DNA from 2 places in the Bacillus sp. MN7755 genome. Region 2 is predicted to be linked to the other one. Evidence: riboswitches for the same ligand, from Rfam matches in the RefSeq annotation. Region 2 holds a riboswitch; the other holds the start of a gene.
The links. A riboswitch is a leader RNA that binds a small molecule or an ion and turns the genes downstream of it on or off. The one in region 2 is predicted to bind cyclic di-AMP.

Region 1 (8,065 bases), on a different contig from region 2:
TGCTAGAGAAAGCCGTGCTATATTTCCACAACTTGCAGCAGTTTTACGTGAAAAAACAGGCATCGATATTGGGTATGAAGAAAAAGGCATTTATCGCATTGCTCAAAATGAAGATGAGAAGGAAAGAATTCTTCATATTATGGATTGGCAGCAGAAAACAGGTGAAGATTCCTATTTTCTAACGGGAGAAAAATTGCGGGAAAAAGAGCCATTTCTATCTGAATCCATTATAGGTGCGGTATATTATCCGAAAGATGGTCATGTTATTGCACCAGAGCTTACAAAAGCATTTGCACACTCTGCAGCAATTTCCGGTACTGATATATATGAACAAACAGAAGTATTTGATATTCGTATTGAAAATGATAACGTAACAGGAATTGTTACAAGCGAAGGTATTATTGCGTGCGAGAAAGTTGTGATTGCAGGTGGTTCATGGAGCACGAAGTTACTAGGTTATTTTCACCGCGAATGGGGTACATATCCAGTTAAAGGAGAAGTAGTAGCGGTAAGAAGTAGAAAATCACTTTTAAATGCGCCTATTTTCCAAGAAAGATTTTATATTGCACCAAAGCGCGGTGGACGGTACGTAATTGGAGCAACGATGAAGTCTCATACGTTTAATAAAACTGTGCAACCAGAAAGTATTACTTCTATATTAGAGCGTGCTTATACAATATTGCCGGCTTTAAAAGAAGCGGAATGGGAAAGTGCATGGGCAGGATTAAGGCCACAATCAAATCACGAAGCTCCTTATATGGGAGAGCATGAAGAAATAAAAGGTTTATATGCTTGCACGGGCCATTATCGAAACGGCATTTTATTAAGTCCTGTTTCTGGTCAATATATGGCGGATTTAATAGAAGGAAAGCAGGAGAATCACTTGTTAGATTCATTGCTTTCTAAAAGAGTTTAGAAAGGGGATGGAAGTTTGAATTTAAAAATTAATGGTAATCAAATTGAAGTGCCAGCGAGTGTGAAAACAGTAGCTGAACTACTTACATATTTAGAGTTAGATAACAGAATTGTTGTAGTTGAGCGTAATAAAGATATTTTACAAAAAGATAATCATACAGATACATCTGTTTTTGATGGAGACCAAATTGAGATTGTAACTTTCGTAGGAGGCGGTTGATTATGTTAAACATTGGACCATTGTCATTTCAGTCTAGACTTTTATTAGGAACAGGGAAATTCCCTGATTTTGACGTACAGCAAAAAGCAATTGACGTTTCTGAAGCTGAAATTTTAACGTTTGCAGTACGTCGTATGGATATATTTGATGCAAAGCAACCTAATTTATTAGATAAGCTTGATGTGAAAAAATATACGTTATTACCGAATACAGCCGGAGCGAAAAATGCTGAAGAAGCTGTTCGTATTGCAAAATTAGCGAAAGCTTCAGGACTTTGTGACATGATCAAAGTAGAGGTTATTGGTGATGATAGAACGTTATTACCTGATCCAGTAGAAACATTAAAGGCATCTGAAATGTTACTAGAAGAAGGATTTATCGTACTTCCTTACACATCTGATGATGTTGTATTAGCCCGCAAATTACAAGAACTTGGCGTGCATGCGATTATGCCAGGAGCATCACCAATCGGATCAGGACTTGGTATTGTAAATCCGTTAAATTTAAGCTTCATTATTGAACAAGCGACAGTACCAGTTATCGTTGACGCTGGTATTGGTAGCCCAGCTGATGCGGCATTCGCGATGGAATTAGGAGCGGATGGTGTGTTATTAAATACGGCTGTATCAGGAGCAAAAGATCCTATTAAAATGGCATACGCAATGAAATTAGGTATCGAAGCAGGTCGCATAGGCTTTGAAGCAGGTCGTATCGCACGTAAACGCTGTGCAACTGCAAGTAGTCCTTTAGAAGGAATGAGTGTAGTTGAATAATCGATATTCTCGCCAAGAACTATTTTCTCCCATTGGGGAAGAAGGACAGCAAAAGATAAGAGAAAAGCATGTGCTTATTATTGGCGCAGGCGCATTAGGTAGTGCAAATGCAGAAATGTTTGTAAGAGCTGGTGTTGGGAAGGTAACAATTGTTGACCGTGATTATGTCGATTGGAGTAATTTACAAAGGCAGCAATTGTACGCAGAGAGTGATGTGAAAAATAATCTTCCGAAGGCTGTAGCAGCAAAAAAGCGTCTAGAAGAGATTAATAGTGAAGTAAGAGTAGAAGCACTCGTGCAAGATGTAACGGCTGAGGAATTAGAAGAGCTTGTTACAAATGTTGATGTAATCATTGATGCAACTGATAATTTCGAAACGCGTTTCATTGTAAATGATATAGCGCAAAAATATTCTATTCCATGGATTTACGGGGCTTGTGTAGGGAGTTACGGACTTTCTTACACAATTCTTCCTAGTAAAACACCATGTTTATCATGTTTATTACAATCGATTCCGCTTGGCGGTGCGACATGTGATACAGCGGGCATTATATCACCTGCTGTATCTCTCGTCGTTTCTCATCAAGTAACGGAAGCTCTTAAACTATTAGTGGAAGATTACGAATCACTTCGAGAGGGACTTGCGTCGTTTGATGTATGGAAGAATGAATATTCATGTATGAATGTGCAAAAGCTTCGTAAACACAATTGTCCTTCATGCGGGGAGAATGCATTATATCCGTATTTAAATAAAGAAAATACATCGAAAACAGCAGTTTTATGCGGACGAAATACAGTTCAAATTAGACCACCTCATAAAGGGGAAATGGATTTTGAACAATATAAGGGGCTGCTGGAAGGTCGCGTTACGGCTTTAAATGTAAATCCATATTTACTATCATTTTCTGTTGAAGAAAAGAGATTAGTTGCCTTCAAAGATGGTCGTGTACTTGTACATGGAACGAAAGATATAAGCGAAGCAAAGACGATTTATCATCGCTATTTTGGTTAGAAAAGGATGAGTGGGATGAAAGTGAATAAAGCTTTAACAATTGCAGGATCTGATAGCGGAGGCGGTGCTGGCATTCAAGCGGATTTAAAAACATTCCAAGAGCTTGGTGTATATGGGATGACGGCTATTACGGCAATTACTGCTCAAAACACGCTTGGCGTTCAAGGGGTATATCCTGTTCCATTAGAAGGTATTACGGAACAGCTGAATTCTATTGGTACGGATTTAACACCAGATGCTGTGAAACTAGGAATGTTATTTAGTAGTGAAATCATTCAAATTGTAGCAGAACATATTAATAAATTTGGCTGGAATAATATTGTGCTAGACCCTGTTATGATTGCTAAGGGTGGAGCATCATTATTACAACAAGAAGCAGTACAAGCATTAAAGGAATATTTATTACCAGTAGCAACTGTTATAACACCGAATGTTCCGGAAGCAGAAGTGTTAACTGGGCTGGAAATTCATAACGTTGAAGATAGTAAAGAGGCTGCAAAAGTACTTCATGAATTAGGTGCGAAATATGTACTCATGAAGGGCGGACATGCAGAATATCAAGGTAATGAAGTAATTGATTTACTCTTTGATGGAGAAGAGTTTATTGAATTTAGAAGTGAGAGAATTCCTTCAAAGCAAACGCACGGAAGCGGCTGTACATTTGCGTCAGCAGTTACAGCTGGACTTGCGAAAGGATACTCGATGGAAGAGGCAGTTCAAGAGGCTAAACAATTTATTAGTATAGCAATTGAAGAACCGTTGAATATTGGAAGTGGTCATGGACCGACGAATCACTTTGCATACAAATTGAATAAAGCATAAGCATGAATAATAGAAAAGTCAGTTTTATAACTGGCTTTTTTTCTGTTTACTTTTTCCAAATACAGGAGTAATATATCAGCCAGAATACATTTTTGTAATACGCTGAGTCCAATTCTATGGAGCGGAGGAACCAATTTGTGCAGTGTCACTAGGGGTGAATCTTTCAATTTTGAAAGTAGGGCTACTCTCAAAGTCCGAATCCGACAGCTAACTTCGTAAGCGTCTTGAGAGAGGACGGTGCCATGATGGATACATCACTTCATCGATCTGATTAGTATAGGGGAATATCAATCTATGTTTGAGTTCTTTTATGCTAAGGAGGATGAGGTATATGGAACTAACACTTATTTGTGTTGGAGAAGAAAGCAAGGTAAATAGTTTAATAGATTTAGTAGCTTTTCAACATGAGTTAATTATTTTTACAGCAAATGAAGAGATAGCGGCTGAAGTTAGGAATTGTGGATTTGATTGGACGTATAGTTGTAGTAAGAAGCAGGATTTTACTAGTATTTGTGAGTGTATTAAGAAGGTGATTCTGCTAGGGGATGAGCTTCCGATCGTTAGCTTCTTCACAGAACACATTCGTTTTTCTTTCCAAGCGCCTATTACTGTTGTTACAAGGAATAAACGATATCCAGCGAGGCTCTATGAAACAATTGGAGCTACATTTGTCGTGTTTACGAATTGTGATAATATTTCTTTTTTATGTTTTGAATAAGGCGGGGGAGAAGAAAATGAAGGTGTTATTACTAGGAGATATAGCGAATCGTTGGGCGGTATCGGTAGAGAGAGTTCAAGAATTGGTGGTGCTCGATCCTATTTTTCCAAGGCCCTATATCATATTACCATCAAAAGACGCTTTATATTTAAAATCAGATGTTATCGAATATGAGCAGCTACACGCAGAGTTGTCACAAGTTTATATTCGCGGGAGAAATTTACGTGCTTTTTTACGAGGGGAATAAATAGTGAATAAAAAAGAGCGAATGCTAAGTGCAACAAGCTATGCACTTCATGTCATTCGCTCTTTTTATTTCGTATTTAAAAGGTTATTTCTGTGAAAAAGAAAGAAAAGACGAGAAAACAGATGAAAGAATATTAATAACACTAAATGTAAGCGTTTAAACAGATGGATATTTTCTTATTTTCAGTAATTTGCCTCTTTACAAGTTAAATATAGAGGAGTATATTTACTCTCATAAATCATTCATGAAATTTCCAAAAAAACCTAAAATCGCTGAGTTCCAGAAATGGAGCGGGGGAACCAATTTTGTGCATCGTCACTTGGGGTGAATCTTTCAGTTTTGAAAGTAGGGCTACTCTTTAGGCCCGAATCCGACAGCTAACCTCGTAAGCGTTTAGAGAGGAGGTTTACTTTGTGTTGTTCATTTCGAACACTAAGTAGAGCTTAGTGTTCTTTTTTTGATAATTAAATGGTAAATTTTTACAAAGAGGAGAGAGGTAACTATGTTAGATGTGGTAATGATCGGGATTTTTGTTGTGTTAGTTGCATCGATGGCAAGTCTTGCAAGTTGGTCAGATAAAGTTGTGAAAGAAGAGAAGCAATCATGATGATTGCCTTATCGGTTATTGTTGCAGCAATTACGGTGTACTTAGTGTATGCATTATTAAATCCGGAGAAGTTTTAATTAGGGGGAATCATTCATTATGATTTGGGTTGCAGTCGTTATTACAATGCTATTGTTTATTCTTGTGGCAAAGCCAACGGGAATTTATTTAGAGAAAGCCTTTCAAGGTAGTAAAAAGCTAGATAAAGTATTCGGGCCTTTTGAAAAACTTATTTTTAAAATTACGGGTGTAAAAGAATACAATCAAACGTGGAAACAGTACGCATTATCATTAGTTTTATTAAATGGATTTATGATTGTTGTCGTATATTTCATTTTCAGATTACAAGGAGTATTGCCATTAAATCCAGCACACATTGAAGGAATGGAACCTACGCTCGCTTTTAATACAGCAATTAGTTTTATGGCTGATACAAACTTACAGCATTATAGCGGTGAAAATGGTTTATCTTATTTATCACAATTAATTGGAATTACATTCTTAATGTTTGCAGCACCGGCAACGACTTTAGCGCTCGTTATGGCATTTATAAGAGGACTGGCTGGAAAAGAACTCGGTAACTTTTTCGTTGATTTTACGAGAGCGTTAACGAGAGTTTTTCTTCCTATCGCATGTATTGCGGCACTAGCCTTTGTTGCACTTGGCGTACCACAAACGTTAGACGGAGCAGTTACGGCACAAACGATTGATGGCGCGAAGCAAAGTATTTTACGTGGGCCAGTTGCATCATTCGTTTCAATTAAGGAACTTGGGAATAACGGTGGTGGATTTTTCGGGGCAAACTCTACACATCCTTTTGAAAACCCAGGACAAATGAGTAATATTTTGCAAATGATGCTTATGATGTTATTGCCAACAGCACTACCATTCACGTACGGACGAATGGTAGGAAATAAAAAACAAGGACGTATTCTTTTCGTTTCACTATTCATGGTGTTTTTACTAGGGTTTATAACGATTACGACATCTGAACTAAACGGGAATCCGGCATTAAATGGAATGGGTATTGAACACGTACAAGGAAGTACAGAAGGAAAAGAAGTAAGGTTCGGAACAGTATTTTCTTCCCTTTATGCGACTGTAACGACAGCTGCTGAAACAGGGGCTGTTAATACGATGCATGATACGTTAACACCAATTGGTGGGTTAGTTCCACTTGTAAATATGATGTTAAATACAGTATATGGCGGCGTTGGGGCAGGTTTTGTGAACATTATTATGTATGCGATTATCGCAGTCTTTATATCTGGATTGATGGTTGGACGGACACCAGAGTTTTTAGGTAAGAAAATTGAAGGTAAGGAAATGAAGTTAATTGCGGTAACGATACTATTTCATCCACTGCTTATTTTAGGATTTTCAGCATTAGCTCTTTCAACAAGTTTAGGAACGGATGCTATTTCTCATTCCGGTTTCCACGGTTTGACGCAAGTGGTATATGAATATACATCGTCAGCTGCGAATAACGGATCTGGATTTGAAGGATTAGCAGATAATACACCGTTTTGGAATATTACAACTGGTTTAGTTATGTTTTTAGGTCGCTATTTCAGTTTAATTACGATGCTAGCTGTGGCAGCTTCATTGAAAGAAAAGACGGTTGTACCAGAAACAGTCGGAACGTTCCGTACGGATAATAGTTTATTTGGCGGCATTTTCATCGGAACAATTGTAATTGTCGGTGCATTAACATTCTTCCCGATGTTAGTACTCGGTCCAATTGCAGAATTTCTTACATTGAAGTAATGGAGGGTAAATGATGAGACCGGTAGTAGTAAAAGAAAAAAGAGTAAATCAGTCACAAATACATGCTGTAGAAGATGAAGTTAGACAAGCGAAAACGATGGATCGTGATATCGTAACACATGCGATGAAGCAATCTGTTGCGAAATTGAACCCGAAGGTCATGATAAAGAATCCGATTATGTTCGTTGTGGAAATTGGATTTATCATTACGTTCATTTTATCTTTTCTTCCAAGCAGTTCTAGTAGTATACCAGGATGGTTTAATATAACAGTTTCTCTCATTCTATTATTTACAGTTTTATTTGCTAACTTTGCAGAAGCTTTAGCGGAAGGTCGGGGAAAAGCGCAAGCCGATTCCTTAAAACAGTCGAAGAAAGATGTATTTGCAAATGTTGTAAAAGAAAATGGAGACATCGTTCAAGTTTCAGCAACTGATCTTAGAAAAGGTGACGTTGTTATTGTAAAACAAGGAGAAATGATTCCAAGTGATGGGGAAGTAATAAAAGGATTAGCGTCTGTCGATGAATCTGCGATTACAGGGGAATCAGCTCCTGTAATAAAAGAAGCCGGAGGTGATTTTTGCTCCGTAACAGGCGGTACGATGGTTGTAAGTGATGAGATTACGATTGTCATTACGAGTAATCCTGGTGAATCATTTATTGATAAAATGATTTCGTTAGTAGAAGGGGCTTCTCGTCAAAAAACGCCGAATGAGATTGCTTTAAATACAGTATTAACGAGTTTAACGCTTATTTTCTTAATCGTTGTTGTGACGCTGCCGATTTTTACAAATTACTTAGGATTTCAAATTGATACAGCTGTACTTGTAGCGTTGTTAGTTTGTTTAATTCCAACGACAATTGGTGGATTATTATCGGCAATTGGTATTGCTGGGATGGACCGCGTGACAAAGTTTAATGTGTTAGCGATGTCGGGTAAAGCAGTGGAAGCTGCGGGTGATATTAATACAATTATTTTAGATAAAAC
Region 2 (8,065 bases):
GGTTGCCACTTCTTCCATTTCTCTTCAAATTTCTTTTCCTCTTCTCTGTCAAAAGCAACATATACCGCGATTACTTGATCTGCAGAAAGAGACTTCGCATAGTTCAATGAATTTTCTACTACATGTGTCATACCAGCTACAGGAACGACAATTACATTTCCTTCAATCGGAATAATCCGTTCACAAGTTTTTAAACTTAGTTGGTCTCCTACCGCATCGTAATGCTTCTTAATTCGGTGGAACAAGAAGATAATGGCAGGTAAGAAAATAAGGATTGACCAAACTTGTGCAAATTTAGTTAAAAAGAACATGCTCATTACGATAAAACTAATAACTGCACCAATTAAATTAACCGTTAATCTCAAAGCCCATCCTTCAGGTTTTTCACGAAGCCATTTTAATACCATTCCAGTTTGAGAAAGTGTAAATGGAATAAATACACCTACTGCATATAACGGAATTAAATGTTCTGTTTGCCCTTGGAAAGCTACAATTAAAATAATCGATGCAATTCCAAGTATAATAATACCGTTTGAGTAACCTAGGCGGTCTCCTCTAATCGTAAACATTCTCGGTATAAACTTATCTTTTGCAAGGTTAACTGCTAATAGCGGAAATGCAGAATATCCTGTGTTAGCAGCAAGGATTAATATTAAAGCTGTTGTACCTTGTATGAAATAGTACATGAAATTACGTCCAAATGTTTGTTCAGCAATTTGAGAAACAACTGTTACTTCTTTACTTGGAGTAATTCCGTAATAATAAGCTAAGAAAACAATCCCTGAAAATAACACTGCAAGTAATGCTCCCATTGCAAGCAATGTTTTCGCTGCATTGTTAGGTGCAGGATCCTTAAAGTTTGGAATTGCGTTAGAGATCGCCTCTACACCTGTTAAAGCCGAACTCCCCGATGCAAATGCTCGTAACAGTAAAAACAAACTAATTCCTGCAACCGGCGTTCCAATTGGCGTGTGTAAAGTCGGTGAAACGTGTCCCGTTAAAATATTATATATCCCTACACCAATTAATATAAATAGTGCTAAAACGAATAAATAAACAGGATATGCTAAAACGGAAGCTGATTCCGTTACCCCTCTTAAATTTAAAATAGTAATAAATATAACAAATATAATCGCAATGATTACATTATGTGCATGTAAACTAGGAAAAGCAGATGTTAGCGCATCTGTACCAGCAGACACACTTACCGCAACCGTTAAAATATAATCGACTAATAAAGATCCTCCAGCAATTAAGCCTGGATTCATCCCTAAATTTTCTTTTGATACAACATATGCGCCCCCGCCATGCGGATAAGCAAAAATAATTTGTCGATAAGATAAAATAAGGGCTGTCAATAATACTAATACCCCAACAGCTATCGGAATAGAATACCAATAAGCGATTGCTCCAAGACCTGCTAAAGCAATTAATATTTGCTCTGGACCGTAAGCAACCGATGATAAAGCGTCAGAAGACAAAATTGCTAACGCCTTCGTTTTATTGAGCTTTTGTTCTCCAAGCTCAGTTGATTTTAACGGTCTTCCAATTAAAAATCTTTTAATAGATGAAACCACTGCTGTCCACTCTCCATTAATTTTGTACGAACTTTTCTGCTAGTTACAGCGGATAAACTATTTCTTTAGAAAACAAAAAATGTCTACAAGCCATAACGAAATAGACTTGTAGACATTATATTTTTTGTCGCACAAGCTCCACCTTCCTTCTCAATATAACGCTTACGAGGTTAGCTGTCGGATTCGGGCCTATGAGTAGCCCTACCTTTTTCAAGGATTCACCCCATTGGATTAAGTATTAATCCATAAGAACGGGTCCCCCGCACCATGCGGTTTCAGCGATTTAGAAAATTGAAACTGTGGATTATAATACTCCTTTATTTTCAAAATGTAAACAAAAATTTTGAAAAAGAAAAAATTTAAAATGATTGCGCATAATCCGCCGATAAATATACATAATGAATACTAAAAAATTGATAAAGGAGACCCATATGTCTAAAGAAAAGAAGCCTATTTTTTCCGATTCCTATTTAGATGCGTTAGCAAATGAAATTAATCAATTATACGGTAAACGTGAACAGGAAATAAATTTGACAGATAGAACGAAAAGAAATAAATAATTTGTCATAAAAAAGAAAGCAATACACTTATATATTGCTTTCTTTTTTATTTTTTCATACATCCAATTTTATTGCTGATCTGTTAAAGGTCATTTCTTCATACACTTTCAAATTTTGATATACTGCTTCTAATAATGGTACTTCTATAGAAAATTGTTCTGCTACATCTAGTAAATATCCTTGTAAGTGCTTTCCTTCTATAGACGAACCTTTTTCCATATCCCGCTGCATCGATGACTTCATATCATATGAAATTTTATCAATTGTTTTCATATGTTCCTTGGCAATCTCATCCTTAACTGGTGCCCCAATATATCTCATAATTTGCACACATTCTTCAAATAAGCTTCGGATAAAATCACGTCCACCTTCACTTTCACGGATTGGTCCTATTGGTGCACGCATTAATGTTGTCACACCTGACATTACAGTAATAAATAAATATTTATGCCACATATCTTGCGTAATATTTTCACTTAAAACAAAACTAGATTTCGTATCTGCAAATGCTTTAGAAATATGCTTTATTCTCTCTGGATCTTGAGACTTAATTTCTCCAAATACAAGTCTGTTAGCAGCGCTAGTTTGTACAATTTCTCCTTGATCGTTTAACGTCGTCTCGATAAAGCATAAACCCCCAATTACTTTTTCCTCGCCGAATTCTTTTTGTAATTGTGATAAATGAGCGATACCATTTAACAATGGAATGATTACAGTATTTTCACCTACAAACGGCTTCAAATCTTGAATTGCCTCGTTTAAGTGATACGCTTTTGTTGAAAATAAAATGACATCAAATGGAGAAGTTCTATCTTCTTTCGTTATTAATTTCGGTTGGAAGGAAAAATCCCCATTCACACTTCGGATTACAAGTCCTCTTTCCTCTAATTGTTTTTTCCGTTTACTACGAACAAGAAACGTAACATCTTCTCCCTTTTCAACTAATCGGCCACCAAAAAAGCCTCCGACGCCACCAGCTCCTAGTACTAAAATACGCATACAACATCCCCCTTTTCAAAATATAATTTTATACCTTTTAGTATACATAACATTATACATGTCCCCTACTAAATAAGCTGAATTTTCATTCTTTACATAGTATAAAACAGTGGTTATTTTCAAATGAATTTGGGCATGTTGTTTTTATAGCACATATGGAAAGGAAACAATGTAAATGGAGGCAATACAAACAATCGAGGAAAAAGATGTAACAACAGCTATATTTCAATTTATATTCCCGTTTTCTTTTAAAACTGGATATGAACAAAATATGTTCCCTTTCTTACAGAAAAATGATTTTCGCCCTTTTCGACTCGATCATCTTGAAAATGAAAATACATACTACGGAAAATTTCAAGTTTCACATCAAAATATGGAAGCATACTATCTTTCATTTACAAATAAAATTCTATTTCCTCACTCAGCGCATCAAAAAGGATTACAGCGCTATTCTAAAGACCTTAATTTAAATGGACATTTAATAACAAATCTTATTTCTGTTCCATTCAAGATTCATTCTATTGACATAACACTTTGTCCTTATGAGCTTGGCTTCTTAACCATTCGGACAGAAGTAGAAACAGCTCCAAAAATGTCATTATCAGAAGCAATCGAATTTGCCGCCCGCTTCCGTGTACTTGAAACTAAAAATGATACAAACGAAACGATTTATATTGAGTGTAATGGAAAAAGATATTCCCAAGTGGAAAGGTTCATTTTCTGTTATTTATTTCATGGCGTAACAGACTTCTTTGAGAAGAAGAGATTAAGAAGCTCTTACTTTCAAACCTTTCCATTCTTTGAAGACCAAAGAATGTATGTACAAACTTTATTATCTATAAAAGAAGAAATGGAACTTAATGAAGTGGATGTTTATCGTACTTCTAGTCTTTCCGGGTTAACAAGTGATGGTAAGGCATATGTGAGTGCAAATAATCTTCCTTATATTCATGATTATTTAAAAAAACACGCTTACCAGAGATGGGCACCCAATCGCTATTTCATAATGGAAGAACATATATTCACATGTGTAACAAATGAGGGAGAACGCGAAATAACTAAACTTGCCAGTCAAATGTACGGGGAATTTTATTACGCTTTGTTATTAAATCTATTTCATAAAATCGTTTTATTAAAAATGGCAAACGCTTATGCTGAACTAAACATTGAACAAGATACAAATGAAATAGAGAAATTAATTTATTCAATCAATTCATTTACAGCGAATTACTTTTCTTTAGAGCTAGTATCCCAATCACAGAGTGAAGATATTTTCTTTCGCTTAAGAAAACTTTTTAACATCGAAATTTTATACTCGAACGCAAAACAAAATCTTGATAGTTTGTTTAAATATCAAGAAAATGTCGCTTCAAAAAAAGATAGCCTTTTGTTATTAATTTTAACCCTCTACTCTGTAGTAGGCCAAATGTTAGGGTTTACTATGATTGATCTTTTAAGAAACACCGATTCAAACAAAATATCTTCGCCCCTTGAATTTTTCGCTCTTTTAATAGCAATTAGCGGTATAGTCATTTCACTTATTTTAGGTGCACAAGGGTTATATCAATGGGGGGTACAGCATAGAAGAAGAAAAGCATGGGTCAAACAAACAGTGTTGTCTGCTGTGAAAGAGAAAGATGATGAGAATTAAAAAAGTTTATTTTCAAATTATCCATCTGTAGCGCGCTTCAGTACATGAAATTTTTATCAGCGATTTTTCGAATATATCGACTTACCGACAAAAACTGACAAAAAGAAGAAGTTACTCCAAAATGAACTTTGGAGTAACTTCTTCTCGTTTTGCTATACTCATTCGACTTACTTCCCTGCTTCGATTTGTTCTAACGCAGCAGCTACTTGTTCTTCAGTTAATTCATGTTGTATTACGTAGCGGTTACGTGGGCTTACACGGCATTCATGAGAACATGCACGTAAATATTTCGCTTCGTTTTCTTCAGAACATAAAATTTTCTTGTTACATTCTGGATTTGAACAGTTTACATAGCGCTCACAAGGTTCACCTGTAAAGTGGTCTTTACCAACAATAACATGTTCTTTTTGGTTTACTGGTACAGCGATACGCTCATCGAACACGTAACATTGTCCATCCCAAAGCTCACCTTGTACTTCTGGGTCTTTTCCGTATGTTACAATTCCGCCATGAAGCTGACTTACATCTTCATAGCCTTCTCGAACTAACCAACCAGAAAACTTCTCACAACGAATTCCACCTGTACAGTACGTTAAAATCTTTTTACCTTCAAGTGTTTCTTTGTTTTCTCTAATCCAGTCTGGTAATTCACGGAATGATTCGATATCTGGTTTGATCGCACCTTTGAAGTGTCCTAAATCAAACTCATAATCATTTCGTGCATCAATGATAACTGTATCTTCTTGTTTCATTGCTTCATAAAAATCTTTTGGCTCTAAATACTTCCCAGTTATTTCGTGTGGGTTAATGTCATCTTCTAGACGAAGTGTAACTAACTCTGGACGAGGACGTACGTGCATTTTCTTGAATGCGTGCCCTTCTTCTTCATCTATTTTAAATACGATACCGTCAAAACGTGGATCGTTGTTCATTGCTTCCATGTATTTCTCTGTTTGCTCTACAGTACCAGAACAAGTTCCGTTAATTCCTTCTTTAGCTACAAGGATTCTTCCTTTTAATTCAAGTGAATTACAAAATGCTAAATGCTCTGCCGCAAATTCTTCAGGATTTTCAATTGTTGTGTACATGTAATATAGTAATACTCTGTATGGTTTTGTAGTTGCCAATGTATTTCTACCACCTATCTAATTTTTAAAATCATGTATAAGTTAACGTTTATATCAAAGCATATATAATAAGAAAATGTATCCAAAGTTTTATGCATCCCATTTTCTTCTCTTTATACTATTTTCTATCAGTTAACAAAAATAAAAAACAAGATTACATACCAAAACACTGTGGTTATGTTGTAATCCCAATATATTATATATCATACAAATCCATTTCCATCAATTAATATGCTGTATTATAGGCTTTATGTTCACATAAATTTCAAAAATAGCCCTTTAATTTATTATCTTCCCCCTTACACATCAACCATAAACTTCCAAAAAATTTTCGTATCTTCACACCATCGATTGCACAAAGTCATATAATTTGCATTAAGGAAACATTTATGTTCAAATGAAAATACACATATTATATTTAAATGTATTGAAATAATAAGTAAGAATAAATACAATAATTTCATCAAGTTAACATTTTAAAGGGGAAAACTACTATGAATAAAGATATATCAAAAGATGAACAAGTCCCTTCTCAAAGTACAACTGTTCAATCAGCGCATTTAGCATTAAGCGGGCAAACGAAAGGCTTAAAAAGACTATTACCATTCTTAGGTCCTGCTTTCATCGCTTCAGTTGCTTATATTGATCCTGGCAATTTCGCCACAAATATTGCTGCTGGATCACAATATGGATATTTATTACTCTGGGTAATACTCGCTTCTAATTTAATGGCTGTATTAATCCAAACTTTATCCGCTAAATTAGGAATTGCTACAGGTAGAAACCTTCCTGAAATTGCTCGAGAAAACTTCCCGAAACCTGTTTCCATCGGTTTATGGATTCAAGGGGAGCTCGTTATTATGGCGACTGATTTAGCTGAATTTATTGGAGCGGCACTCGGATTGTACTTATTATTCGGGATTCCAATGTTACCAGCCGCTTTAATTACAGCCGCTGGATCATTTATTATTCTTGAATTTCAACGCAGAGGTTTCCGTCCATTAGAAGCTATTATAACAGGAATGATTTTTATCGTTGTTATCGCTTTTGGTGTACAAGTTTTCTATGCAAAACCGGAATTAAGTCCTTTACTTTCAGGACTATTCATTCCAAAATTCCAAGGCGTGGATAGTATCTTATTAGCAGCTGGTATTTTAGGCGCGACAGTTATGCCACATGCAATATATTTACATTCCGCCTTAACGCAGCGCCGCGTAGTCGGAACAAATGATGAACAAAAGAAAAAGATTTTCCGCTTTGAGTTTATTGATATTATTATCGCAATGGTTATCGCTGGAGCAATTAATGCAAGTATGTTAATTGTTGCTGCCGCACTATTCTTTAAAAACGGCTTGCATGTTGAAGATCTTGATGTTGCTTTTAATCAATTTAGCAACTTAGTTGGACCTGCATCCGCTGCTTTATTTGGAATCGGACTTTTATCAGCTGGTTTATCTAGCTCTTCAGTCGGTACAATGTCTGGTGACATTATCATGCAAGGATTCATTCGAATGCATATTCCGTTATACTTACGCCGATTTATTACAATGATTCCACCATTAGTTATTATCGCTTTAGGTGTAAATCCAACTTACGCTCTAGTCATGAGCCAAGTCGTCTTATCATTCGGTATTGCTTTTGCATTAGTACCACTTATTATGTTTACAAGTAGTAAAAAAATTATGGGTGCACTCGTTAATCACCGCATAACTACCTTTATCGCTTGGATCATTGCTGCACTTGTTATTGTTTTAAATATTTTCTTACTGTATCAAACATTTGTGGATTAATAAAAAGGGTATTCCAATTTCAATTTGGAATACCCTTTTTGTTTGAATTACTTTCCTTCTACTTACCACTCATGTATGTCCCTCTTTCTGGCATCATCGCACCTTTTTCAGTTTGAAAATACAGTGGCAATCCTTCCGCAAAAAACATACTTACCTTTGATGGATCCTGCCTTTGATGATGAATATGTAAATGTGGCTCACTTGAACTTCCTGAGTTACCAACTTGAGCAAGAACCTCTCCTTCATTTACATGTTGTCCTTCCTTCACTTTAATTGACCCTTCCTTTAAATGGGCAAGAATCAAAAATGTCCCTGTTTCATCTACTCGTAAATATATGTGATTCCCCGCCATCGACTGAAA

Region 1: another riboswitch for cyclic di-AMP. It lies ahead of ACYVEC_RS21865 (hypothetical protein); the one in region 2 lies ahead of ACYVEC_RS27045 (APC family permease).

What each region holds. Positions count from the first base shown of each region.
Region 1 covers NZ_BTRL01000019.1:10,379-18,443, forward strand. Annotated here, with positions in the region: gene thiO (glycine oxidase ThiO) at 1-916, shown strand, start outside; gene thiS (sulfur carrier protein ThiS) at 932-1,135, shown strand; gene thiG (thiazole synthase) at 1,138-1,908, shown strand; gene thiF (thiazole biosynthesis adenylyltransferase ThiF) at 1,901-2,920, shown strand; gene thiD (bifunctional hydroxymethylpyrimidine kinase/phosphomethylpyrimidine kinase) at 2,927-3,742, shown strand; cyclic di-AMP (ydaO/yuaA leader) riboswitch at 3,833-3,980, shown strand; gene ACYVEC_RS21865 (hypothetical protein) at 4,074-4,460, shown strand; gene ACYVEC_RS21870 (hypothetical protein) at 4,477-4,707, shown strand; cyclic di-AMP (ydaO/yuaA leader) riboswitch at 4,968-5,113, shown strand; gene ACYVEC_RS21875 (hypothetical protein) at 5,210-5,314, shown strand; gene kdpF (K(+)-transporting ATPase subunit F) at 5,311-5,391, shown strand; gene kdpA (potassium-transporting ATPase subunit KdpA) at 5,411-7,078, shown strand; gene kdpB (potassium-transporting ATPase subunit KdpB) at 7,092-8,065, shown strand, end outside.
Region 2 covers NZ_BTRL01000028.1:44,006-52,070, forward strand. Annotated here, with positions in the region: gene ACYVEC_RS27045 (APC family permease) at 1-1,577, opposite strand, end outside; cyclic di-AMP (ydaO/yuaA leader) riboswitch at 1,722-1,868, opposite strand; gene ACYVEC_RS27050 (hypothetical protein) at 2,009-2,137, shown strand; gene panE (2-dehydropantoate 2-reductase) at 2,192-3,136, opposite strand; gene ACYVEC_RS27060 (hypothetical protein) at 3,312-4,787, shown strand; gene trhO (oxygen-dependent tRNA uridine(34) hydroxylase TrhO) at 4,955-5,914, opposite strand; gene ACYVEC_RS27070 (Nramp family divalent metal transporter) at 6,409-7,704, shown strand; gene ACYVEC_RS27075 (M23 family metallopeptidase) at 7,763-8,065, opposite strand, start outside.